Regions from separate parts of the Streptomyces sp. RKND-216 genome, predicted to be linked through region 1. Evidence: riboswitches for the same ligand, from Rfam matches in the RefSeq annotation. Region 1 holds a riboswitch; each other region holds the start of a gene.
The links. A riboswitch is a leader RNA that binds a small molecule or an ion and turns the genes downstream of it on or off. The one in region 1 is predicted to bind cyclic di-AMP.
Positions count from the first base shown of each region.

Region 1 (7,172 bases):
CGCAGCGGCTCGCCGCAGTGCGGGCACGGCGGTTCGAAACGGCCCTGCTCCAGGTCCTCCACGGAGCGCGGGCCCGGCCGCACCACGCCGTGCGCGGTGCAGACGTACCGGCCTTCCCCGTAGACCACCATCGACCCGGCGAGCACCAGCGTACGAACACCGGCTCCGGCCATCTCCTCCAGCAGCACCGCGGTGCCCAGGTCGTTGACCCCGACGTAGGACGCGGCGTCGGTGAAGCCCTTGCCGAGCCCGACCATCGCGGCCTGGTGGCTGACCGCGTCGACGCCCGCGAGGGCGGCGGCCAACGCCTCCCGGTCGCGGACGTCTCCGCGCACCGCGCCGGACGCGGGGTCGGCCGCGATGTCGAGGACGACCGGTTCGTGACCGGCTTTCTCCAGTGCCGTGACGACGTGCGAGCCGATGAATCCGGCCCCGCCGGTGACCAGTACGCGCATGGCCTCACCGTACGGCCCCGCGAGCCGTGCGGGCGGGTGGCGGCGCGCCCGGGCGGCGCGCCGTCAGCGATTCGTCACATCCGCCGGAGCCGGCCGGACCGGACGGCCGGTCAGACCTCGGCGGTCGCCTCCGGGTCGGTGCACTCCTCGACGACCCAGCGCAGGTAGTCGGCGCCGCCGCGCACCACCGGCGTGCCGATGATCTCCGGCACGTCGTAGTCGTGCGCCTCCCGGATGTACGCCTCGAGGGCGTCGTAGCGGGCGGCGGCCGTCTTGAAGAGCACCTGCCACTCCGGGTCGGTCTGCACCGTGCCCTCCCACCGGTAGACGGAGGTGACCGGCGCGCTGATCTGCGCGCAGGCGGCCACCCGCCGCTCGACGGCACCGCGCGCGAGGCTCTCCGCCTTCGCGGCGCTGTCCACGGTCGTGAGCACGGTCAGGGTCTCCGGAACGATCTCAGCCATGCCCCCACGGTAAAGGGGAGCCCGTACGGCGGGACGTGGCCGTTTCGTTCAAGACCTGGGGCGGGCGGTGGCCGTACGTTCCCGGTATGGCACCTCGTTTCGGCCTCATCGGCATCGTCACGGCGGACATGGCCGCCTCGCTCGCCTTCTACCGGCGCCTCGGCCTGGACATCCCGGCCGGCGCGGACACCGAGGCCCATGTGGAGGCGGTCCTGCCGGGCGGGCTGCGCATGGCCTGGGACTCCGACGACACCGTGGCCTCCTTCGACCCCGGCTGGCCCCGGCCGACCCGGGCGGAGGTCAACGGGCGCATCTCCCTCGCCTTCCTGTGCGACGGCCCGGCCGGCGTGGACGAGGTCTACGCCGGGCTGACGGCCGCCGGGCATCCGGGGCACAAGGAGCCGTGGGACGCGTTCTGGGGTCAGCGGTACGCCGTGGTGGAGGACCCGGACGGCAACACCGTGGACCTGTTCGCGCCGCTCAGCGACGCGCCAGCAGGCGGCTGAGCGTCCAGCCGGTCAACGCCCGCACCTCGCGGGCGAGGTGGGCCTGGTCGGCGTAGCCCGCCGTGGCCGCCACCTCGGCGAACGAAGTCCCGGCCTCGGCGAGCCGCAGCGTGCGCCGCATCCGCAGCACCCGGGCCAGGGTCTTCGGGCCGTAGCCGAAGGCGTCCAGCGACCGGCGGCGGAGCTGCCGTTCGCTGAGCCCAGCCGCGTCGGCCGCCGCCGCGACGCCGAGGCCCTGCCGCAGCGCCGCGACCAGCGGTGCGCACAGCGGGTCGGGCCGCTCACGGCGCCAGGCCGCTGTCTCGAGCACCGCGCCCCGGTCCGGCGCGGCGGCGACGCGTTCGGCGAGCAGCCGCACCTCGCGCTCCGGCCACAGGGCGTCCAGCGGCACCCGCCGGTCGCGCAGTTCGTGCGCGGGCACGCCGAACACGGCGGGGCCGGTGCCGGGGGCGAAGCGGACGCCGGTCCAGCGGGTGCCGGGCGTCTCCTGCGTGGCGTGGCCGGTGGTGTCGGGGCCGGCGACGAGCAGACCGTCGTTCCAGATCAGGTCCATGCAGCCGTCCGGCAGCACCAGCCCGGTGGTCGCCGTCCCGGGGACCGTGCGGCTCCAGACGACGGCGCCGCCTCCGAGCCGGGAGCCGCGCTCGCTGTACATGTCCCCAGCATGCCGGACCGTGCGGCCGGTGAGGGGGCGATCCGGGGCGGGGCTCACAGCGGCGGCAGGCGCGGGCTGAGGACGGCGTTGCGCGAGGAGACAGCGATGATCCCGTGGGGTAACACCGCCGCCCCAGGCTGCTGTGCATGACTTCGGAGAAGCGGCGGCTGGTGGTCGGCGGCGGCATGGCCGCCGCCCGCCCGCGGCCTGACCGGTTCGGACGCGGGGCGGCCCTTCGTGGCGTCGCCGCTGCTGAAGCAGCGCTTCGACCTGGCCACGGGCCGCTGCCTGGACGACGCGGACGTGTCGGTTCCGGTCCACCCGGTGCGCATGTCGCCCACCCCCGCCGCGGCTTCCGCGCCCCCTCCGGCCGCCTGACGCCACGCCCGACGCCGCCCTCGCCGTGGCCCGCCGGCCGCTCTACCCTGGGCGGGTACGAAACAGCAGGTCGGCGCGGACGCACCGGGCCGGCACGCCGACGGCGGTACGCAGCGGCACGGCGAAGTCGGCAGGGCGACACGGCGAGGAGCGCGGCAGGCGATGGGCTGGACGGCACGCAGGATTCCCGACCAGAACGGCCGCACCGCGGTCGTGACCGGCGCGAACAGCGGTCTGGGCTATGTGACGGCCCGCGAGCTGGCCCGGCGCGGCGCGCGCGTCGTGCTGGGCTGCCGGAACCGGTCGCGCGGCGAACGGGCGCTGGAGCGGCTGCTCGCGGAGGTTCCGGAGGCGGACGCGGAGCTGCGCCGGCTGGACCTGGCCGATCTGGGCAGCATCCGCGAGTTCGCGGCCGGGATGCCGGACAAGCCGCTGCACCTGCTGGTCAACAACGCGGGGCTGATGGCGATCCCGCACTCGCTGACCGCCGACGGCTTCGAGATGCAGTTCGGCGTCAACCACCTCGGGCACTTCGCGCTCACCGGCCTGCTCACGGAACGGCTGCTGGCGGCCGGCGACGCACGGGTCGTGAACGTCTCCAGCCTCATGCACGTCGTCTCGGGCATCGATCCGGCGGACCTGAACAGCGAGCGCCGCTACCGGCGCTGGACGGCGTACGGGCGCTCGAAGACGGCGAACCTGCTCTTCACACTGGAGCTGGCGCGCCGCACTCGGGAGCGCGGCATGGTCGTGGCGGCCGCCCACCCCGGATACGCGTCGACCGAGCTGCAGACCAAGGGGCCCCGGCTGAGCGGCGACCGGACCGGCGAGCGGCTGATGCGGGCCGCGAACTCACTCGTCGGTTCGTCGGCCGAGCTGGGCGCGGCGGCCACGCTCTACGCCGCCACCTCCGCGGAGGTGGGTCCCGGGGCCTTCGTGGGGCCGCGACTGCTGGGGCTGCGCGGCGCGCCGGGCGCAGCCTGGCGGGCGCCCTGGGCGCGGGACCCGGCGATGGCCCGGAAGCTGTGGGAGGCGTCCGAGGAGCTGACGGGCGTGCGCTACGAGGCCCTGGAATGACACACCACCACGCACCAGGACATAACGGGCCGGACGACAGGCCGACGGTGCGGGTGCTCGTCGTGGACGACGACTTCATGGTCGCCCGACTGCACCGCGCGATGGTCGATCAGACCCCCGGATTCGCCGTCGCCGGAGAGGCCCGGACCGGCGCCGAGGCACTGACGGCGGTGCGCGCGCTGCGCCCGGACCTGCTGCTGCTGGACATCTACCTGCCGGACATGTCAGGGCTGGACGTCCTGCGCGCACTGCGGGGCGACCCCGGCGAGGAGAAGGGCAACGCGCCCGCCTCCCCGGGGGTGGACGTCCTGGTGGTCACCGCAGCACGCGACGTGGAGACCGTGCGCGGAGCCCAGCTCGGCGGGGCCGTGCACTACATCATCAAGCCGTTCGAGAGCAGGACCCTGCGGGAGCGGCTGCTCGCCTACGCACAGCGGCGGCGCGAACTGGCGGCACTCGCGGCGGCAGGCGAGGCCGGGCAGGCGGAGGTCGACCGGGTCTTCGGCTCCCCCGCCGGGCTTCCGCGAGCCGCCGCGCCGCCGCGCGAGCCACCGGCCCTCCCCAAGGGACTGACCGCGCAGACCGCGGCGCTCGTACGGCGGGCGCTGAAGGAGGCACCGGGAGACCTCTCGGCAGCCGAGTGCGCGGAGCTGAGCGGGCTCTCCCGGGTGAGCGCGCGGCGCTACCTGGAGCACTTCGCGGCCGGCGGCGAGGCCGAGGTGTCGCTGCGGTACGGCACCACGGGTCGCCCGGAGCGCCGGTACCGCCTCCCCGGCGCCACGCCACCCCGGACCGGACGGGACTGAGATCCGCACGATACCGATGCATTACCGCAGGGAAGACCGTTACGTCCTATTTGGTGCTTCAGGATGGATATTGGCGCTCTGTTCCTCGCAGCGTGACGCGAATAACAACACGGTCTCAGCGGGGCGCGCCGCGCGCCGGGTCAAAATTCGGGGCCTCCTCAACTCCCCACCAATAGCGTCGAGTTGAGCATTCGACACACGAAGATCGCGACAACTCAACGAAAACGGACAGCAGCACACAGTCGTGTCGGAGTGGCGTGAAGCCCGCGTGAAGACCGTCCGTAAACCCGACTTTCTTGCCGCAATCCGAACCCTTGTGTTTTCGTTCCCTCCGCCGCCGCGCTCGTGCGGCGGCCCTGAGCCGGGACGCCGAGTCCTGCCGCCCGGAGCAGGAGCCACCCGTGACCCACGAACGGCAGGAGTGGGGGACCCAAGGTAAGTGCCGCGCCGGTACGTCACGCACCGGACGGCTTGGGGTGAAGTCGCAGCGAGTGCCGCTCATGCGCTCGCACAGGCGACCGGGCAACTCCAGCCCGAACCCGACAGCTCACCTCGCAGGCGTAGGAGAGGACCACAGCCATGTCTGCACGCGGACGTCATCGTCGCTCCAAGACGCAGCGTTTCACCCGCCGCGCCACCGCTCTCGCCCTGACCGCGGGCGGCGCCGGCATCGCCCTTCCGCTCGTGACCGCCGGCGGCGCCCAGGCCGCCTCCGTGGACACCTGGGACAAGGTCGCCCAGTGCGAGTCCACCGGCAACTGGAGCATCAACACCGGCAACGGCTTCTACGGCGGCCTGCAGTTCACCCAGTCCAGCTGGGAGGCCGCCGGCGGCACCGAGTTCGCGGCCCGCGCCGACCTCGCCACCAAGGACCAGCAGATAGCCGCCGCCGAGAAGCTGCTCGCCCTCCAGGGCCCGGGCGCCTGGCCCGTCTGCGGCCCGCAGGCCGGCCTGCAGCAGAACAGCGGCGACCCGCAGATCGACCCGAACGGCGGTGGCGAGGACGCCGCCGCCTCGAAGGCCGAGACCGCCGAGGCCCCGAAGCAGGCCGCCCCGAAGGCCGACACCGGTGCCCAGGACACGAAGGCCCCGAAGGACGCCAAGACCGAGAGCTACACCGTGGTCAGCGGCGACACCCTGTTCAAGATCGCCAACGCGCACGACGTGGACGGCGGCTGGAACACCGTCTACGACGGCAACCGCGAGGTCATCGGCGGCAACCCGGACCTGATCTACCCGGGCCAGGAGCTCAGCCTGAACGGCTCCGCCGCCAGCGCCACGCAGAGCGAGGCGCCGAAGAAGGACACCGCCGAGAAGCCCGAGAAGAAGGCTCCGGCGCCGAAGCAGGACTCGGGGAGCTCCGACGCCGGCTCCGCCGCCGCGGAGTCCGCGGACACCTCCCAGGCCGAGAGCGCCGCCAGCGGCTTCTCCGCCCCGGTCGAGGCCGCCACGAGCACCCCGTACCACCAGACCGGCGCCAGCTGGTCCAGCGGCTACCACACCGGTGTGGACTTCGCCGCCTCCACCGGCACCACGGTGAAGTCCGTCGCCAACGGCACGGTCGTCTCCGCGGGCTGGGCCGGTTCGTACGGCAACCAGGTCGTCATCCAGCACGAGGACGGCCGGTACAGCCAGTACGGCCACCTGTCCTCGCTGTCCGTCTCGGCGGGCGAGAGCGTCAGCGCCGGCCAGCAGATCGGGGCCGTCGGCTCCACCGGCAACAGCACCGGCCCGCACCTGCACTTCGAGGTGCGCACCGGCCCGGACTACGGCTCGGACATCGACCCGGTCCAGTACCTGCGGGCCAACGGCGTCTCCCTCTGAGGCACCCCGCCCCGCGCACGCGCCCGGCGCCGCCCCTCCCGGGGCGCGCCGGGCGGCGTCGTGTTCAGGCCGCGCACGCGCGGCTCACCACCCGCCGCCGGGTCCCTGGCCCGGGTGGCCGCCCTGGCCCTGACCCGGGTAGGGCCCGTGCCCCGGCTGCGGAGCCTGGGGTTGCTGCCCCCAGCCCGGCTGCTGCTGCGGGTGCGGCGGCTGCGCCGCCGGGGGCTGCTGCCCCCAGCCCGGTCCGCCCTGACCGCCGGGCGGCGGCGTCCACCCCGGCTGCGGGGGCTGATGCTGCGGATACGGAGCCTGCGGGTGCGGAGCCTGCGGGTGCGGAGCCTGCGGGTGCGGAGCCTGCGGGTGCTGCTGGGGCTGTCCGCCCCACCCCTGCTGCCCTCCGGGCTGCTGCATCAGGCCGCGCTGGGCCGCCTGCGCCAGCCCGGCGTCCCGCTTCCGGCCCGCGCGCAGCGGCTTCGCCCACACGAGGCTGGTGCCGCCCGGCCGGCACACGACGGCGCCGCCCTCGGGGTGTGCGGCCCACCACAGCACTCCGGCGGGCCCGGGGTCCGCCCAGTCCATCGACCACAGGGCCGTGCGCGCCACGTAGACCCGCAGCTCCGCCGTGGCGGGGTCCTGGACCACCACCGTCGGGTTGTTGAGGCCCGAGCTGACCGTCGTCGCCCGGCAGGCCGCCCAGGGGCCGCGCTGCAGCGCCGCACGCATCTTCCGCGCATAGGACAGCCACATCAGGGCGCCGACGGTCATGCCCACGCCGAAGATGACGAGGTAGAAGCCGTAGTCGCCGTCCATGGCCAGGAGCAGCACACCCAGGGCCGCGAACAGCGGGGCGGCGGCGAGCACCGCCGTCCAGGCGCGGAGGACCGTCTTCAACGACTGCGCGGTCGGCGGGAAGTCGGCCGCCGTCGCCCCGACTCCGCCCTGTTGCATGCCCGGGTCGCTCATGGCGCCGCCCCCCGTGTGAGTTCTCGCTGTGCCGTGTCCGCCGC
Region 1 is NZ_SSBQ01000002.1:4,479,894-4,487,065, reverse strand. It holds gene E4198_RS19490 (NAD-dependent epimerase/dehydratase family protein) at 1-455, opposite strand, end outside; gene cutA (divalent-cation tolerance protein CutA) at 566-919, opposite strand; gene E4198_RS19480 (VOC family protein) at 1,006-1,425, shown strand; gene E4198_RS19475 (helix-turn-helix domain-containing protein) at 1,400-2,080, opposite strand; partial or broken gene E4198_RS19470 (nitrite reductase (NAD(P)H) small subunit) at 2,279-2,458, shown strand; gene E4198_RS19465 (oxidoreductase) at 2,621-3,535, shown strand; gene E4198_RS19460 (response regulator) at 3,532-4,341, shown strand; cyclic di-AMP (ydaO/yuaA leader) riboswitch at 4,729-4,915, shown strand; gene E4198_RS19455 (peptidoglycan DD-metalloendopeptidase family protein) at 4,921-6,165, shown strand; gene E4198_RS19450 (hypothetical protein) at 6,250-7,128, opposite strand.

Region 2 (7,172 bases), 3.9 Mb from region 1:
CCTGTTCGGCCAGGTTTCCTTCACCGGCATGGCCGATGTCGGCACGATCACCGTGGGCGTGATCGTCTTCACCCTCGTGCTGGCCGGGTTCTTCGACGCCATGGGCACGATCATCGGGATCGGCCAGCAGGCCGACCTCGCCGACCGGGACGGCAAGATGCCCGGGCTCAGCAAGGCCCTGGCGATCGACGGCGCCGGCGGCATCGTCGGCGGCGTCGCGGGCGCCTCCGGACAGACGGTTTTCGTGGAGTCGACGGCGGGCGTCGGCGACGGCGCACGCACCGGGTTCGCCAGCGTTGTCACCGGCCTGGCCTTCACCCTGTGCCTGTTCTTCACGCCGCTCGCCCAGGTGATCCCGACACAGGTGGCCGCCGCCGCGCTGGTCGTCATCGGCTCGATGATGATGACGAACGCCAAGCACATCGACTGGAACGACCCGGCGACATCCGTTCCGGTGTTCCTCACCACCGTCCTGATGCCGTTCACCTACTCCATCACCGCCGGTATCGCCGCGGGCGTCATCTCCTACGTGCTGATCCGCGCCGTGCAGGGCCGGTGGCGGGAGCCGGGATGGCTCATGTGGGTACTGGCACTGGTCTTCTTCGTCTACTTCTCGCTCGGGCCCATCGAGGCCTGGCTCGGCGTGAAGTAGCCGGAGCGGACGCGCAGCCCCACCGCACCGCACCGACCTTGGAGGTTCCTCCGTGCTGGACATCGGCGCCGAACTGCACCAGTGGTGCGAGGAGGGCCGCGACTTCGCCGTGGCCACGGTGGTGGCCGTCAGCGGCAGCGCGCCCCGGCAGCCCGGTGCCGCGCTCGCCGTGGACGGCGGGGGCACCGCGGTCGGCAGCGTGTCCGGCGGCTGCGTCGAGGGCGCGGTCTACGAGCTGTGCGCCGAGGCGCTCCGGGACGGTCGGCCCGTCACGGAGCGCTTCGGCTACAGCGACGACGACGCCTTCGCCGTGGGTCTGACCTGCGGCGGCGTCATCGACGTGCTGGTCGTGCCGGTGCGGGCGGACGCGCCGTGGCGGAAGACGTACGCGGCGGCCGCCGCTGCGGCGGCCCGCGGCGGCTCAGCGGCCCTCGCCCGCGTGGTGGCCGGTCCGCCGGAGCTCCTGGGGCGGGCTCTTCTCGTCCGCCCGGACGACGGCGGCGACGGTCACGGCGACGGCGCGTCCGGTGCCGCGGGAACCCTCGGCGGGCACCCCGGCCTGGACCGTACGGCCGCCGCCGAGGCGCGCGCCCTGCTGGACGCCGGGCGCACCGCCACCGTCGGCATCGGGGCGGAGGGGAGCCGCTGCGGCGTACCCCTCACCCTGCTGGTGGAGTCGAGCGTGCCGGCGCCGCGCATGCTGGTGTTCGGCGCGATCGACTTCGCTGCGGCGCTGGTGCGGGCGGGGAAGTTCCTCGGCTACCGCGTCACGGTCTGCGACGCACGTCCGGTGTTCGCCACGGCGGCGCGCTTCCCGGACGCGGACGAGGTGGTCGTCGACTGGCCGCACGACTACCTGGACGCCACCGAGGTCGATGCCCGCACGGTGGTGTGCGTCCTCACCCACGACGCCAAGTTCGACATCCCGCTGCTGGAGCGGGCCCTGCGGCTGCCGGTCGCCTACGTGGGGGCGATGGGCTCGCGCCGCACCCACGAGGACCGTCTCGCCCGGCTGCGCGCGGCGGGCGTCACCGAACTCGAACTCACCCGGTTGCGCTCGCCCATCGGCCTGGACCTGGGCGCGCGCACACCCGAGGAGACGGCGGTGTCCATCGCCGCGGAGATCGTCGCCAGCCGCCGCGGCGGCTCCGGGCTGCCGCTGACCGGGGCCCACACCCCGATCCACCACGACGGTCCCGGGGCCCGCGGTGGGCCCCGGCCGATCGGCTCCGTCGCCTGAACACTGCGGCGCGGCCCGGCTCCCGCGACGGCTCCCGACCGCTGCGGCGCGCCGCCCCCGGGCACGACGAAAGCCGCCTCCCACCTGCACGCCGGTGGGAGGCGGCCGTCGAGTGACCCTCGAACGTCGGGCTCAGTAGGGGCCGTTGACGTTGTCGATGCTGCCGTAGCGGTCGGCCGCGTAGTTGCAGGCGGCGACGATGTTGGCGACCGGGTCGTACTGGTCGTAGGCCGTGCCCTCGACGTGGTAGGCGTCGAAGGTGGGCTTGATGACCTGGAGCAGACCGATGGACGGCGTGCCGTTCTGGGCGTTGATGTCCCAGTTGTTGATGGCGCTCGGGTCACCGCCGGACTCACGGATGATGTTGCGGTGGATGCCGTCGTAGGAGCCCGGGATGCCCTCCTGCTCCATGATGGCCAGCGCCTCGCGGATCCAGCCGTCCAGGTTGTCCGGGTAGGTGGCCTGGTCGGCCGACTCGCCGGAGGTCTCGGTGGAGGACTGCTGGGCCTCGCCGCCCTTCTGGGCCGCCGCGGCCTCCAGGGTCAGCTCCTGGCCGGGGTGGATCAGGTCCGGGTTCCCGCCGACCGTCTCCTTGTTGGCCTCGTAGACGGCCTGCCAGCCGCCCTTGACGTCGTGCGCGTTGGCGATCTTGAAGAGGGTGTCGCCGGAGGCGACGGTGTAGCTCTCGGCGGCGGCGGTCTGCTCCGCCTTGGCGCCGGTCTTGACGGTCTTCACGTTGGCGGCGGCCGGCGCGGAGGCGGGGGCGGCCTGGGCGGTGCCCGCGGCGGCGATCGGCGCGGCGACGGCGCCGCCGGCGGCGAGCGCGACGGTAAGGCGGGAGACCTTGCGGGAATTGAGTAGATGACGCGGGCGGCGGTGACGGCCACGGGACATGGTGGTGAATCCTCTCCTACGCCTGCGAGGTGAGCTGTCGGATTCGGGCGAGAAGAGTTGCCCGGCCATGTCCCGTCGCGTGGGGGCGCGATGAGGCATGGCTTCACCCCAAGCCGGCCGTCGTGCGGCGCGGCGCTTACCTGGTTCCCCCGCTCCTGCCGTTGCTGACTACTGCGCTTTTCCCTGGTGCCGGTCGGCAGGATTCGGCGTCCCGGCGCGGGAACCTCCGCCATGACGTGCGGAAGCGAGCACATAGGACCACAGTCAATTCGCCGGAGACAAGCTGCGGGAAAAGGTGACCTTCGCGTCTGCGACCTTTACCGGCCGGTGTTCCTCGACGCTATGCGATGAAGCATTTTCCGAGCGTGAGAGCGGTGAATCTCCGGGATTTCCTAATCGTCAGGCACCGCAGGCGATTTGGCCGCGCGACGCATCCCGGGCCGTCCCGGTTCCCAAGATCGGCCATGGCGCGATGTGAGTCCCGCCACAAGGGACTTGGAGCGTTCCTTATATCCACCTATTTCCAGCTCTCCCGCCGTGGAGCGGTGTTGGCCGTGCGAGGGAAGCGTGGAGAGGGTGCATGTCGGACTTGTCTGTTTTTCCTGTCACCTCCGTCTCTCGGTGACGCGCACCCGTGCCGCCCTTCCGCCCGTCCGCCCTGCCTTCGCGGGTGACCTGTGTCGGACGACGGTCGCCGTGGCCGTGGCCGTGGCCGTGGGCAGGGGTATCGCTCGTTCCGGGGAAACCGCGTGTTACCGGGCGCGGTGGGCACCGGGGCGCGACAATGGGCCCGTGACCGGACCGTGATCCGGTCGAGAGCGGTGCCGAAGTTCTTCCGGGATTTCTTCCCCGCGACGTCGAGACCCGCCGCACCGCTCCGACGTCTCCGGTGAGAGGCACCCGCAGGGGAGCCGCCGACGAAGGAGCCAGACCATGAAGTACATGCTGATGCTGATGTCAGCCCAGAAGTACTACGACGCCATGAGCGGAAACTCCTCCCCGGGAGCCCCCGCCTGGTCGGAGTCCGAGCTCAAGGCCATGTTCCAGCACATGGAGAAGCTCAACCAGGACCTCGTCGCGTCCGGTGAATGGGTCGACGCCCAGGGGCTGGCGGAGCCGTCCCAGACCCGTCTGGTCACCGCCGACAAGGACGGTCGCCCCGTGGTCTCCGACGGGCCCTTCGGGGAGACCAAGGAGGTCCTCGCGGGCTACTGGATCGTGGACGTGGAGACCCCGGAGCGCGCCTACGAGATCGCCGCCCGCGCCTACTCCTGCCCCGTCCCGGAGGGCTCCGACCCGGAGCCGGCGGTCGTCGTCCGCCCCGTTTCGGACGGGCCGCCGGACCAGACGTGACCACCGACCCCCGCATCGAGGACCTGCTGCGCCGCCACGCGCCGCAGGTCCTCGGCGCGCTGGTCCGCCGCTACGGCCACTTCGACGCCGCCGAGGACGCCGTCCAGGAGGCGCTGCTCGCCGCCGCCGTGCAGTGGCCGGCCGAGGGGCGGCCCGAGAACCCGCGCGGCTGGCTGATCCGTGTCGCCTCCCGCCGCCTCACCGACCAGCTGCGCAGTGACTCCGCACGCCGTCGGCGCGAAGAGGCGGACGCCGCCCTGGCCCCGCCGGACGCGCTGGTCGCCCCGCCGCCCGGCGAGGACGCCGCCCCGTCCGACGACGACACGCTCAGCCTGCTCTTCCTGTGCTGCCACCCGGAGCTCACGCCGTCCGCGCAGGTCGCCCTGACTCTCCGCGCCGTCGGCGGCCTCACCACGGCGGAGATCGCCCGCGCCCACCTGGTGCCCGAGGCGACCATGGCGCAGCGGATCAACCGCGCCAAGCAGCGGATCAGGGCCTCCGGCGCCCACTTCCGCACCCCGCCCGAGGCGGAGCGGCAGGACCGGCTCGCCGTCGTCCTTCAGGTCCTCTACCTGATCTTCAACGAGGGCTACACCGCCACCTCCGGGACGGAACTGCTGCGCGACGACCTCGCCGCCGAGGCCGTCCGCCTCACCCGGCTGCTGCGCAGCCTGCTCCCCGAGGACGGCGAGGTCGCCGGGCTGCTCGCGCTGATGCTGCTCACCGACGCCCGCCGCGCCGCCCGCACGGGACCCTCCGGCGAGCTGGTGCCGCTGGCCGAGCAGGACCGTGCCCGCTGGGACACCGCGCAGATCGAGGAGGGCACCGCGCTGGTCGAGTACGCCCTGCGGCACACCCGCCCAGGCCCCTACCAGGTGCAGGCCGCCATCGCCGCCCTCCACGACGAGGCCGCCGACGCCGAAACCACCGACTGGCCGCAGATCCTCGCCCTCTACGACGCGCTCGACCGCATCTGGCCCAGCCCGGTCGTCCGGCTCAACCACGCCGTCGCGGTCGCCATGGTGCGGGGCCCCGAGTTCGGCCTCGCACTGCTGGACACGCTCCGTGACGACCCGTACCTGGCTCGCGGCCACCGCCTCGCCGCCGCCCGCGGCCACCTGCTGGACATGGCCGGCGACCGCGAGGCCGCGCGTGCCGCCTACCGTGATGCCGCACGCCGGACGCTGAGCGACCCCGAGCGGCGCTACCTCCTCGTACGCGCGGCCCGTCTGGCGTGATCGGGTCGGTCGGCTCCCCGGCGGGCTGGCGACGGACCGCCGCCCGGGAGGAGAATGGAGACGGACCCCACGCAGGGGGGAACGACCCCCGGAGGTGCATCACGATGGCCCGCTTCATGGACGTCCACGAGGGGATGAAGGGCATCACCGCAGACGAACTCAGGGAAGCCCACGCGGCCGACCTGGCCATCGAAGGTGAGGAGAACGTGCACTTCGAGCGCGCCTGGGCCGACCCGGAGTCCGGCGTCGTCTACTGCCTGTCCGAAGCCCCCTCCAGCGAGGCCGTGCAACGCGTCCACGAACGCACCGGCCACCCGGCCGCCCACATCCACGAGGTGCCGCTCACCGTCTGAGCTCAAGGCCTCACGCCTGCGCGCATCCTGCGCGGGCCGCTCTGCCGGGACGACACGAGCCGATGCCCCTGCGGGCGTCGGTCCCCCGCGGTCGGGCGGCGGGTGCGGGGGACTGACGAGCCGAGTGCCTTACACGTCCTTGCAGTACGGCACGAACCCGGTGTTGTCGACGTATCGCGCCGTGACCCAGTCCCCGCTGCTGCGCAGCTGGTACCAGAGCGTGTTGCCGTCGATGTTCTGCGCCCGGACCTTGCACCGCAGTCCCACCTGTGCCCGGTAGCCGAGGCCGCCGGTGACGGAGGAGTCGGTGCTGGGGTATTCGCGGATGCTGAGCCCCGCCGGAGTGACCACCGTGCCGTAGGGCCGGGCGGGAGCCGCCCCCGCGGGTGCGACCGTCGCCGCCAGGCTGCCGATGACGGCTGCCGCCACGACACCTGCGCGAGCTGCGGGCTTGATGCGCGTTCCGATCTTCATGTGAGAAGTCCTTTCTGGGCGCACGAGTAAGGAATTGCACCAGATCTCCATGGGCGTCCGGAGAGGACATGCGTGAAGAGGGCGGGGCACAGCCGTTCGGCCTGTCCGGATACCGCGACGGGCACGGCACGTCGTGGCGCCCGTGCCCGTCACCTCCCGCACTCCGGAGCCGGCCGCCTGCCTGCTACCGCAGGGCGATGTCCGCCAGCACGGCGCGGTGGTCCGAGCCCGGGAGGTCGAAGAAGGTCACCCCGTGGGTGTCGAAATCGTCGCTCACCAGCACGTGGTCGATCTGCGCCCCCAGCGGCGGCGCCGTCTGCGTCGGCCAGGTCGGCGTACGCGAGCGCCCCTCCAGGCGGGCCACGTCGCCCAGTCCCGCGTCCAGCACCGCGCGGAACGCCGCGTGGTCCTGCGTGGCGTTGAAGTCGCCCGCCATGACCAGCGGTTCGCCCGCCCGCTCGTCCGCGAAGTCCGCGAGCCGCCCCAGCTCGCGCTCCCACGGCCCGATCGTCTCCAGCAGCGGCGGCATCGGGTGCGCGAGCTGGAACCTCAGCGACCGGTCCCCGACGTCCACCACGGCCCCCGGCATGGCCAGCATCCCCGGCACGGGCGGCGTGCTGCGCAGCGGGTACGCGCTGAGCAGCGCCGAGCCCTCCGCCGATCCGCCTTCGACGATCACCCGGTGCGGATACAGGTCCCGTACCTCGTCCGCCCGCAGCGCCGCCGCGCAGGCCGGGCCGCACTCCTGCACGGCGACCAGCTGCGGCCGTTCGTCGCGCAGCAGTTCGCGCAGCGCGGGCAGGGCGTCGCCGTGGTGCAGGTTCGCGGTCAGCACGCGGAACCGGTTTCCCGGCGGATCGGCGGCCCCGGCCGGGGCGTCCGGCCCGTACGGCTGGAGGAACCACCCCGTGGCGACCAGCACCGCGACCGCCCACACCACCGGGAGCACCCGGCGCGCGAGCACCGCC
Region 2 is NZ_SSBQ01000002.1:611,063-618,234, reverse strand. It holds gene E4198_RS03040 (NCS2 family permease) at 1-652, shown strand, start outside; gene E4198_RS03035 (XdhC/CoxI family protein) at 705-1,892, shown strand; gene E4198_RS03030 (LysM peptidoglycan-binding domain-containing protein) at 2,025-2,786, opposite strand; cyclic di-AMP (ydaO/yuaA leader) riboswitch at 2,793-2,972, opposite strand; gene E4198_RS03025 (YciI family protein) at 3,720-4,139, shown strand; gene E4198_RS03020 (sigma-70 family RNA polymerase sigma factor) at 4,136-5,377, shown strand; gene E4198_RS03015 (SCO4226 family nickel-binding protein) at 5,482-5,730, shown strand; gene E4198_RS03010 (SH3 domain-containing protein) at 5,860-6,204, opposite strand; gene E4198_RS03005 (endonuclease/exonuclease/phosphatase family protein) at 6,389-7,172, opposite strand, start outside.
Region 2: it holds a riboswitch for cyclic di-AMP, as region 1 does, so the genes downstream of both, E4198_RS03030 (LysM peptidoglycan-binding domain-containing protein) here and E4198_RS19455 (peptidoglycan DD-metalloendopeptidase family protein) in region 1, are expected to answer to the same signal.

Region 3 (7,172 bases), 470 kb from region 1:
GATCTCGACCGGGAGGACGGGGCTGACCGGACCGACCGGCCCGACCCGGACCGGATTGCCCTACTCCTCCTGCTCCACGCGACGCTGGGCCTCCGCCTCCATGCGGGCCTTGGCGGCGGCCATCGCGCGGCGCTTGTACTCCGTCGGCCGGTGCTCCAGGTCCTCCGGCTGGTCGATGTCCGGTATGCCGTCGAGGTCCTCGTCCCGGATCTCGTCCTCCCACAGCTTCGCGTACTGCGCGTCGCGCAGCTTCAGCAGCACGCAGGCCAGCACCGCGGAGATCAGCGAGCCGATCAGCACCGCCGCCTTCGCGTGCTCCCGGGTGGCCGCGTCGGTGAAGGCCAGCTCGGCCACCAGCAGCGACACGGTGAAGCCGATGCCGGCGAGTAGGGAGAGACCCGCCACGTCGGTCCAGGACAGGCCGGGACTGAGCTTGGCCTTCGTGAAGCGGGCCGCGACATACGTGCCGCCGAAGATGCCCAGGAACTTTCCCGCGACCAGGCCGAGGATGATCCCGAGGGCCTCCGGCTCCCGGAAGGTCTCGGCCAGCGCCGACCCGGACACGCTCACCCCCGCCGCGAAGAGGGCGAAGAAGGGCACGGCGAAGCCCGCGGACAGCGGACGCACCAGGTGTTCGATGTGCTCGGCCGGCGACGTCTCCTCGCCGTTGCGCGGGGTGCAGCGCAGCAGCATACCCATCGCCACACCGGCGATGGTGGCGTGGACGCCGCTGTTGTACATCAGCGCCCAGATCACCACGGCGAGAGGCACGTACACGTACCAGCCGTGGACACGCAGCTTCTGGTGCAGCAGCCAGTAGAGGACCAGGCCGGCGACCGCTCCGGCGAAGGCGAAGAGGTTCAGCGTCGAGGTGAAGAAAACGGCGATGACCAGGATGGCGCCGAGGTCGTCCGCGATCGCCAGCGTCAGCAGGAAGGCGCGGATGCCGGACGGCAGGTTGGTGCCGATCACGGCCAGCACGCCGAGCGCGAAGGCGATGTCGGTGGCCATCGGCACCGCCCAGCCGTCCAGCTGCCCGCCGCCCGCGACGTTGACTCCCACGTAGAACAGCGCGGGCACGACCATGCCGCACACGGCCGCCACGATCGGCAGCGCGGCGGCGGCGGGCCGGCGCAGCTCGCCCACCACCAGTTCGCGCTTGAGCTCGATGCCCGCGGCGAAGAAGAAGATGGTGAGGACGCCGTCCGAGGCCCAGTGGCCGACGGACAGGTCCAGGCCCAGAGCCGGGATGCCGAAGTGGAAGTCGCGGACGGTCTCGTACACGTCGTCGAGCGGACTGTTCGCCCAGACCAGCGCCACCACCGCGGCTATCAGCAGCAGGAGGCCGCCGGCCGTCTCGGTGCGCAGCGCGTCGGTGAGCAGCTTCCGTTCACGGGCGGAGGGCAGCCCGAACAGGGCTGTGGGCTGCTTGTCGGAAAAGAGGCGCATCAGGGACTCCGGAGTGCGTCTGGGCAGGGCGAAGCGCTGCCGACCAGACTTCCCGGCTCACCATGGTGCGATCTTGACGTTGTTCCTCCACCGTATACGCATCACCCGAGGTCGGCACAGTGGTCGCCGTCACAGTCGCCGGCACCTCGATCGCCGTCGGGCTCGCCCTCGGGGGTCGCGACGCGCCATCGGTGCCGGGCCCGTCCGTGGCCCCGAAGATCCCGCTCGCCTACGCTGAGCCCCCGAACAGGGCCGGAGCACGGCCGAACGACGCCAGGGGGGCGGACGCCACGGTGCAGGACGACGCGATCTCCGACGAGTTCCTCGGTCCCTACCCGGAGCTGCTGACAGAGGTCTCCGAGACCGGCCGCCTGCCGCGCCGGGATGAACTGGACGCGTTCCGCGAACTCGGCGAACGGGCCGCCGAGCGCGGGCACGGCCTGCGGCGCCTCGCCGGCCTGTACATCGGCTCCACCCGGGCGCTGTGGGGCTCGCTGCCCGGCATCGCCCGCTCCGCGACGGGTGCTGAGCGGGCCCGTACCGGCGACGCCCTGCTCGCCGCGCTCGACGCCGCGGTCGCCGCGCTCGGCGAGGGGCACGAGCGGGCGCTGCGCTTCGCCATGCGGCAGGAGGAGGGCGAGCGCCGCGAGTTCATCGACGACCTGCTGTACGGGCGCAGCGACCTGGGCCGCCTCGCCGAACGCGCGCAGCGCTTCGGGCTGCGGCTTGCGGGCGCGCACGCGGTGGCGGTGGCGAGCGGACCGGAGAAGTACGACGACGTGCACCCCAAGGTGCGCTGGATCGAGCGCGAGCTGCTGGGCCGGTTCGGCGAGCGGGACGTGCTGCTGTCCACCAAGGACGGCCGGCTGGTGTGCATCGCGCCCAGCACCGAGGCCACCGTGCTGGAGGCGTTCGCCGCGCACGCGCAGGCGGGCGGGCCCGCCTACGCCCCGGCCCGGCGGGTCGCGTTCGGGCGGCAGCACAGCGGTGCGAGCGGGGTGGTCCGCTCCTACGAGGAGGCGCTGAACGCCCTCGACCTCGCGGACCGCCTGGGTCTGGACGGCGTGCGGCTGCACGCGTCGGAACTCCTGGTCTTTCCGGTGCTGCTGCGCGACCGGGAGGCGATGGCCGACCTGGTCCGCACCGTGCTCGGCCCGCTGATGGAGGCGCGCGGCGGCGCCGAACCCCTGCTCGAGACCCTGTCCGAGTGCGCCGCCGCCGGTTACGTGAACGCCGAGGCCGCGCGCCGGCTGGGCGTCAGCGTGCGCACTCTGTCGTACCGGCTGGAGCGCATCCGCAGCCTCACGGGATACGACCCCGGCGACGCCCTGCACCGCTACACCCTGGAGACCGCCGCGATGGGTGCGCGCCTGCTGAACTGGCCCGCCGACGGGCTGTGACGAGGCTGCCTTCCCCGAGGCGAGGACGGGCCGGGGCCGGGAGCCAGGGTCCCTACCGCTGCGTCAGAGACTCGGCCACGTGGTCGCCGAGCGCGGTGAGCCAGTCCAGTCCCGAGGGGCCGGTGCCCGTGCGGATGCCGTGGCGGCGCCCGTGGAACGCGTCCTGGACGGCGTGCAGCTGGGCCCAGCGACGGGCCCGTTCACGGTCGACTTCCGCGGCGTCTGCGAACACGTTCAGCGCCCGGAGCAGGGCGGCCTTCGGCACCTCGCCGGTCGTCAGGAATGTCAGGGCGCGGGACTTGAGCAGCGTCCCGGCGTCGAACGCGGGGTCCCCCGCCCAGCCCTCGGGGTCGATGGCCAGCCACGGCTCCCGGTCGGCGCGCAGGATGTTGCGCTCGTGCAGGTCGCCGTGGAGCAGCGTGTCCGGCTGGTCCCGGCCGAGTTCGCGGACGGTCGCCAGGGCGGCGTCCACCAGGTGATCCGGTAGCCGCGGCTCCAGTTCCGCGGCGTCCTTGAGCAGTTGCTCCTCCCAGGCGTCGGCCCGGTCCCGCAGCCTGGGCAGGCCGGGCGGAGCCGGCACGGCGAGCAGGCGGCTGAGCCGTCCGGCGACCTCCATCACCTCGTCGCCGTCCGCGACGTCGGCCAGCGTCGAGGGGCGGGCGCGCTCGAGGAGCATCGCGCACCGGCCGTCGTCGCGTTCGTGCAGCAGGACGGCTCCGCGCCCGGCCCATATCGCGAACGCGTCCGGCTCGTGGACGCGGTCGGGGTGCGGGAACGACACCTTCAGCACGCAGCGCCGCCCGGCGGGCCCGGACACCGGGATGACCACCCCGATGCCGCCGTGCGCCGCCTCGCCGTCCGGTACGCAGCCCCACTGGCCCAGCAGGGCCTCCACGATGCCCGGCAGGTCCGCCAGCCATCTCTCGCCGGAGGCCCCCTCCCGGTCGACGATGCTCCGCGCGAACAGCAGCGGGATTTCACGTGTCATCGGTGCAACGTACGGCCGCGCGTGGAGGGGAGGCTCCCCGTCGTCGCCGATGTAGGAGAACCACTGAGCGCCCCGCCGGGGCGGAACGGGGGCGTGCTCGCTGGAGTCGGACGTCAACGCGCCGTGAACTTTGCCGGGTTCTGGCAATGTGCGGGTCCTGCGCCGCGTGTCACGATGAGGCCCGCAAGGCAGTCGGCACGGGGGTGCGGCGCAGGAGTCCTCGGCGCGTCAAGCGCCGGGTTCCCGCGCCGGTCCGATCGGGTCCGCCCATGGGAGGGGATCGGACACCGGCTGTCTGTGCAGGTGAAAGGCGTGGGCGCCGATACCTCCCACGGGGGTGGGGGTATCGGCGCCGGTACGCCGGAGCCGCCTGCGGCCCGAGGGCGGCCCGCGCCGGGGAGATCCCGGCCCGCCCGGCCGGGGGAGGGCGACTGCCGGGCCTGGTTGCCCGGTTCTTGCCTCGGGGGTGGAGGAACGGGGAGGAGACGGGGGGGGCGGTCCGCGCCTGCGCCGGAGGGGAGCCGGGCGGGCGCGGACCGCGGGGCCGGAAAGGTCGTGCGGGCGGCCTGACGGCGGGTCAGCGGATCACGAGCTGCTGACCGGGAAGAATGAAATCGGGGTCGTCGCCGACGACCGAGCGGTTGTCCTCGTAGATCTGCTGCCAGGTGGTGCCGTACGCGACGGCGATGGCGCCGAGGGTGTCACCCGAGCGGACGGTGTAGTCCGACCCGGTCGGCTGCACCGGTTGCACGGGCTGGGACTGCTGCTGGGGAGCCGACGGTGCCGTCGGCTCCGTCGCCTGCTGGTCCGGCACACCGGTGTCGGGAGCCGCCTCCGCGGGGGGAGCCCCTGCGGTCAGCCCGCCCTCGCTGCCGCAGACCGGCCAGGCACCCGGGCCCTGCATCTCCAGCAGTTTCTCGGCCACGGCGATCTGCTCCTGCTTGCTGGCCAGGTCCGCACGCGGGGCGTACTGCGTGCCGCCGGCGGCCTCCCAGCTGGACTGGGAGAACTGCAGCCCGCCGTAGTAGCCGTTGCCGGTGTTGATGCGCCAGTTTCCGCTCGACTCGCATGCGGCGACCTGTTCCCAGGTGTCGACGGAAGCGGCTCTGGCGTTGGACGCCGACATCAGCGGAAGCGCGACCGCGGCTCCCGCCGTGCTCACCAGGGCCGCGACGCGTGCGCGGGTGCTGGACAGGTGTGCCCGGTACTTGCCAGTGAACAGCATGTTCGTCTCCTCACCGACGCCTGCGAGGTGAGCTGTCGGGCTCGGGCCGGAGAGTGCCCGTCCGTCCGCTGACGCGGGCGGATACGCCCCGAGCCGCTCCCTCCTTCGGGTGCGGCGGCCTACCTGGGTCCCCCGCTCCTGCCTACGGCGCTCACGCGACGAAGTGCCCCCGGCCGCCGGCAGGATTCGGCGTGACGGCCGCGGTGCCCGTCAGGCGACGAGCGATGCGACCGTAAGCACATCGCACCGGAGTGTTCAAAAACCGACATACAGGACGTCCGGGTGTTCCGGTGTTGCGCCGAACCGGTGATTCCGCAGGTGGTGACGGTGTGTCGGACGTGCATGCCGCCGCGCGAGCGTCACTCCTCTGGAGGGAGACCGAACGCGCCGCCGCAGCCCTTCTCCTGACGTGGCGTCGAGCCGGTCGATCGCACTCGGGGAGGGATGGGCCGGGAGGCAGGGGTCCGGACGTTCACCTTGTGAAGAGAGGGAGTGCGACCGTGGAAGCGCCGGGGCGGAGTCGTGGGTGTTACAGCTGATACGCGCGTGTCGGCTACGCGTAGGTAGCACACCGGAGAAGCTCAGGTCCAGCTCAAATCGACATCGGCCTTCCCGGCATAGCGGGAGGTAGAGCGACATCCTGGGCGCCTTCTCTTTGTGAAGGGCCATTGACCGGTCTCAAGTCGGTCTGTAACTCTACGGAACGCAGGCGGTGTGGTCGATCGCCTTGGATCTCCACCCTGGAGCAACGCCGAACGGGGGTGAACCGACAGGGGTGGAGCACGGCAGAGCGTCCGAGAGGGTTCTGCTGTTCGTTTGAATTTGTGCCGACACTGGGGTTGGAGGGGTGGCACCCTCCGGGGCGTTTTCGCGGTACGGGCCAGTGTATGTTCACGTTCAAGCTGGGACTTCGGCGTGCCTGGGAACCACGGGCTCACCGGGTCCACGCGGGGAGTTCAAGCAGTGACAATTCGCATCCTAGTGGCCGACGAACGTCGCCTGATCTCGGAGACTCTGGCCGAAACCCTCAAGCAGGTACGGGACTTCGACGTCGTGGAGACCGTCAACGACAGCCGGCAGATCGTCCCGGCGGTGCTGCGCGTACGTCCCACCGTCGCCGTCCTCGGCGCGACCACCACGGGTCGCGACGAGCTCCACCTCGCCGACGAACTGCGCGCCGCCGCACCCGACTGCGGCATCGCCGTCATCGCGGCCGAGCCCAGCAGGGCGGTCCTGGACCGCGCCATGGCCGGCGTCTTCAGCGTCATCCCGAACCACGCCCGTTTAACTCATCTGGTGCATGCCATCCGGGGCATCGTGGCGGGTTGTCCGACGATCGACCCGTCCCTGCTGCGCCCTCCCTCCCGCAACAGCCGCCAGCTGAACGACCGGGAGAGAGAAGTGCTGAGACTGACGGCCGGCGGAGCACCGATCAAGGAGATCGCTGCGGAGCTCTACCTGTCACCCGGCACGGTCCGCAACGTCACCTCCAGCGCCATCAAGAAGCTGGAGGGGCGCAACAGGTTCGACGCCGCCCGGATAGCGAACAGCCGCGGTTGGCTCTGACCACGCCATCGCCTCAGCCCCTCTCCTTCTCAGTCCTCCACATTCGGCGCCCCGCCGCGACGCACGCCCGGATGACCCGGACGCCGCCGGTGCGCCGCTGCGGTGACGTCAGCTTGCGGCGACCCCCGGCCGGGACGCGACCCGGTACGGCCGGGACGATGACCGATGTCATGCCACACGCGACAGAAGTCAGCAGCCTTCCGGGCGGCGTTGTGCCCGCCCCGCGGCGTGGACATCCTCTGTGCCTGAGATGTGGAGAGAAGGCAGAGCGGTGCGCGTTGCAGGAGTGGAGGACCGGCCGCGCATCGCTGTGGTCGGTGCCGGTATCGGCGGACTGGCACCGGCGGCCGCACTCACCGCGTCCGGTACGCGGTGCGAGGTCTTCGAGCGGGAGCGGGAGTCGGCCGGGGACGGCGCGGGTGAGGAACTCGCGCCGAACGCGGTCCGGCCCCTGCGCCGGCTCGGCCTCGGACCCGTACTGAGGGCCTGTGCCGGCCGCGTGGAGGCGACCGGGATCCGTGGAGGGGACGGCCGTCCCGTCGCC
Region 3 is NZ_SSBQ01000002.1:4,010,490-4,017,661, forward strand. It holds gene nhaA (Na+/H+ antiporter NhaA) at 61-1,449, opposite strand; gene E4198_RS17915 (helix-turn-helix domain-containing protein) at 1,743-2,849, shown strand; gene E4198_RS17920 (aminoglycoside phosphotransferase family protein) at 2,902-3,837, opposite strand; gene E4198_RS17925 (transglycosylase family protein) at 4,415-5,062, opposite strand; cyclic di-AMP (ydaO/yuaA leader) riboswitch at 5,065-5,222, opposite strand; gene E4198_RS17930 (response regulator transcription factor) at 6,026-6,628, shown strand; gene E4198_RS17935 (NAD(P)-binding protein) at 6,900-7,172, shown strand, end outside.
Region 3: it holds a riboswitch for cyclic di-AMP, as region 1 does, so the genes downstream of both, E4198_RS17925 (transglycosylase family protein) here and E4198_RS19455 (peptidoglycan DD-metalloendopeptidase family protein) in region 1, are expected to answer to the same signal.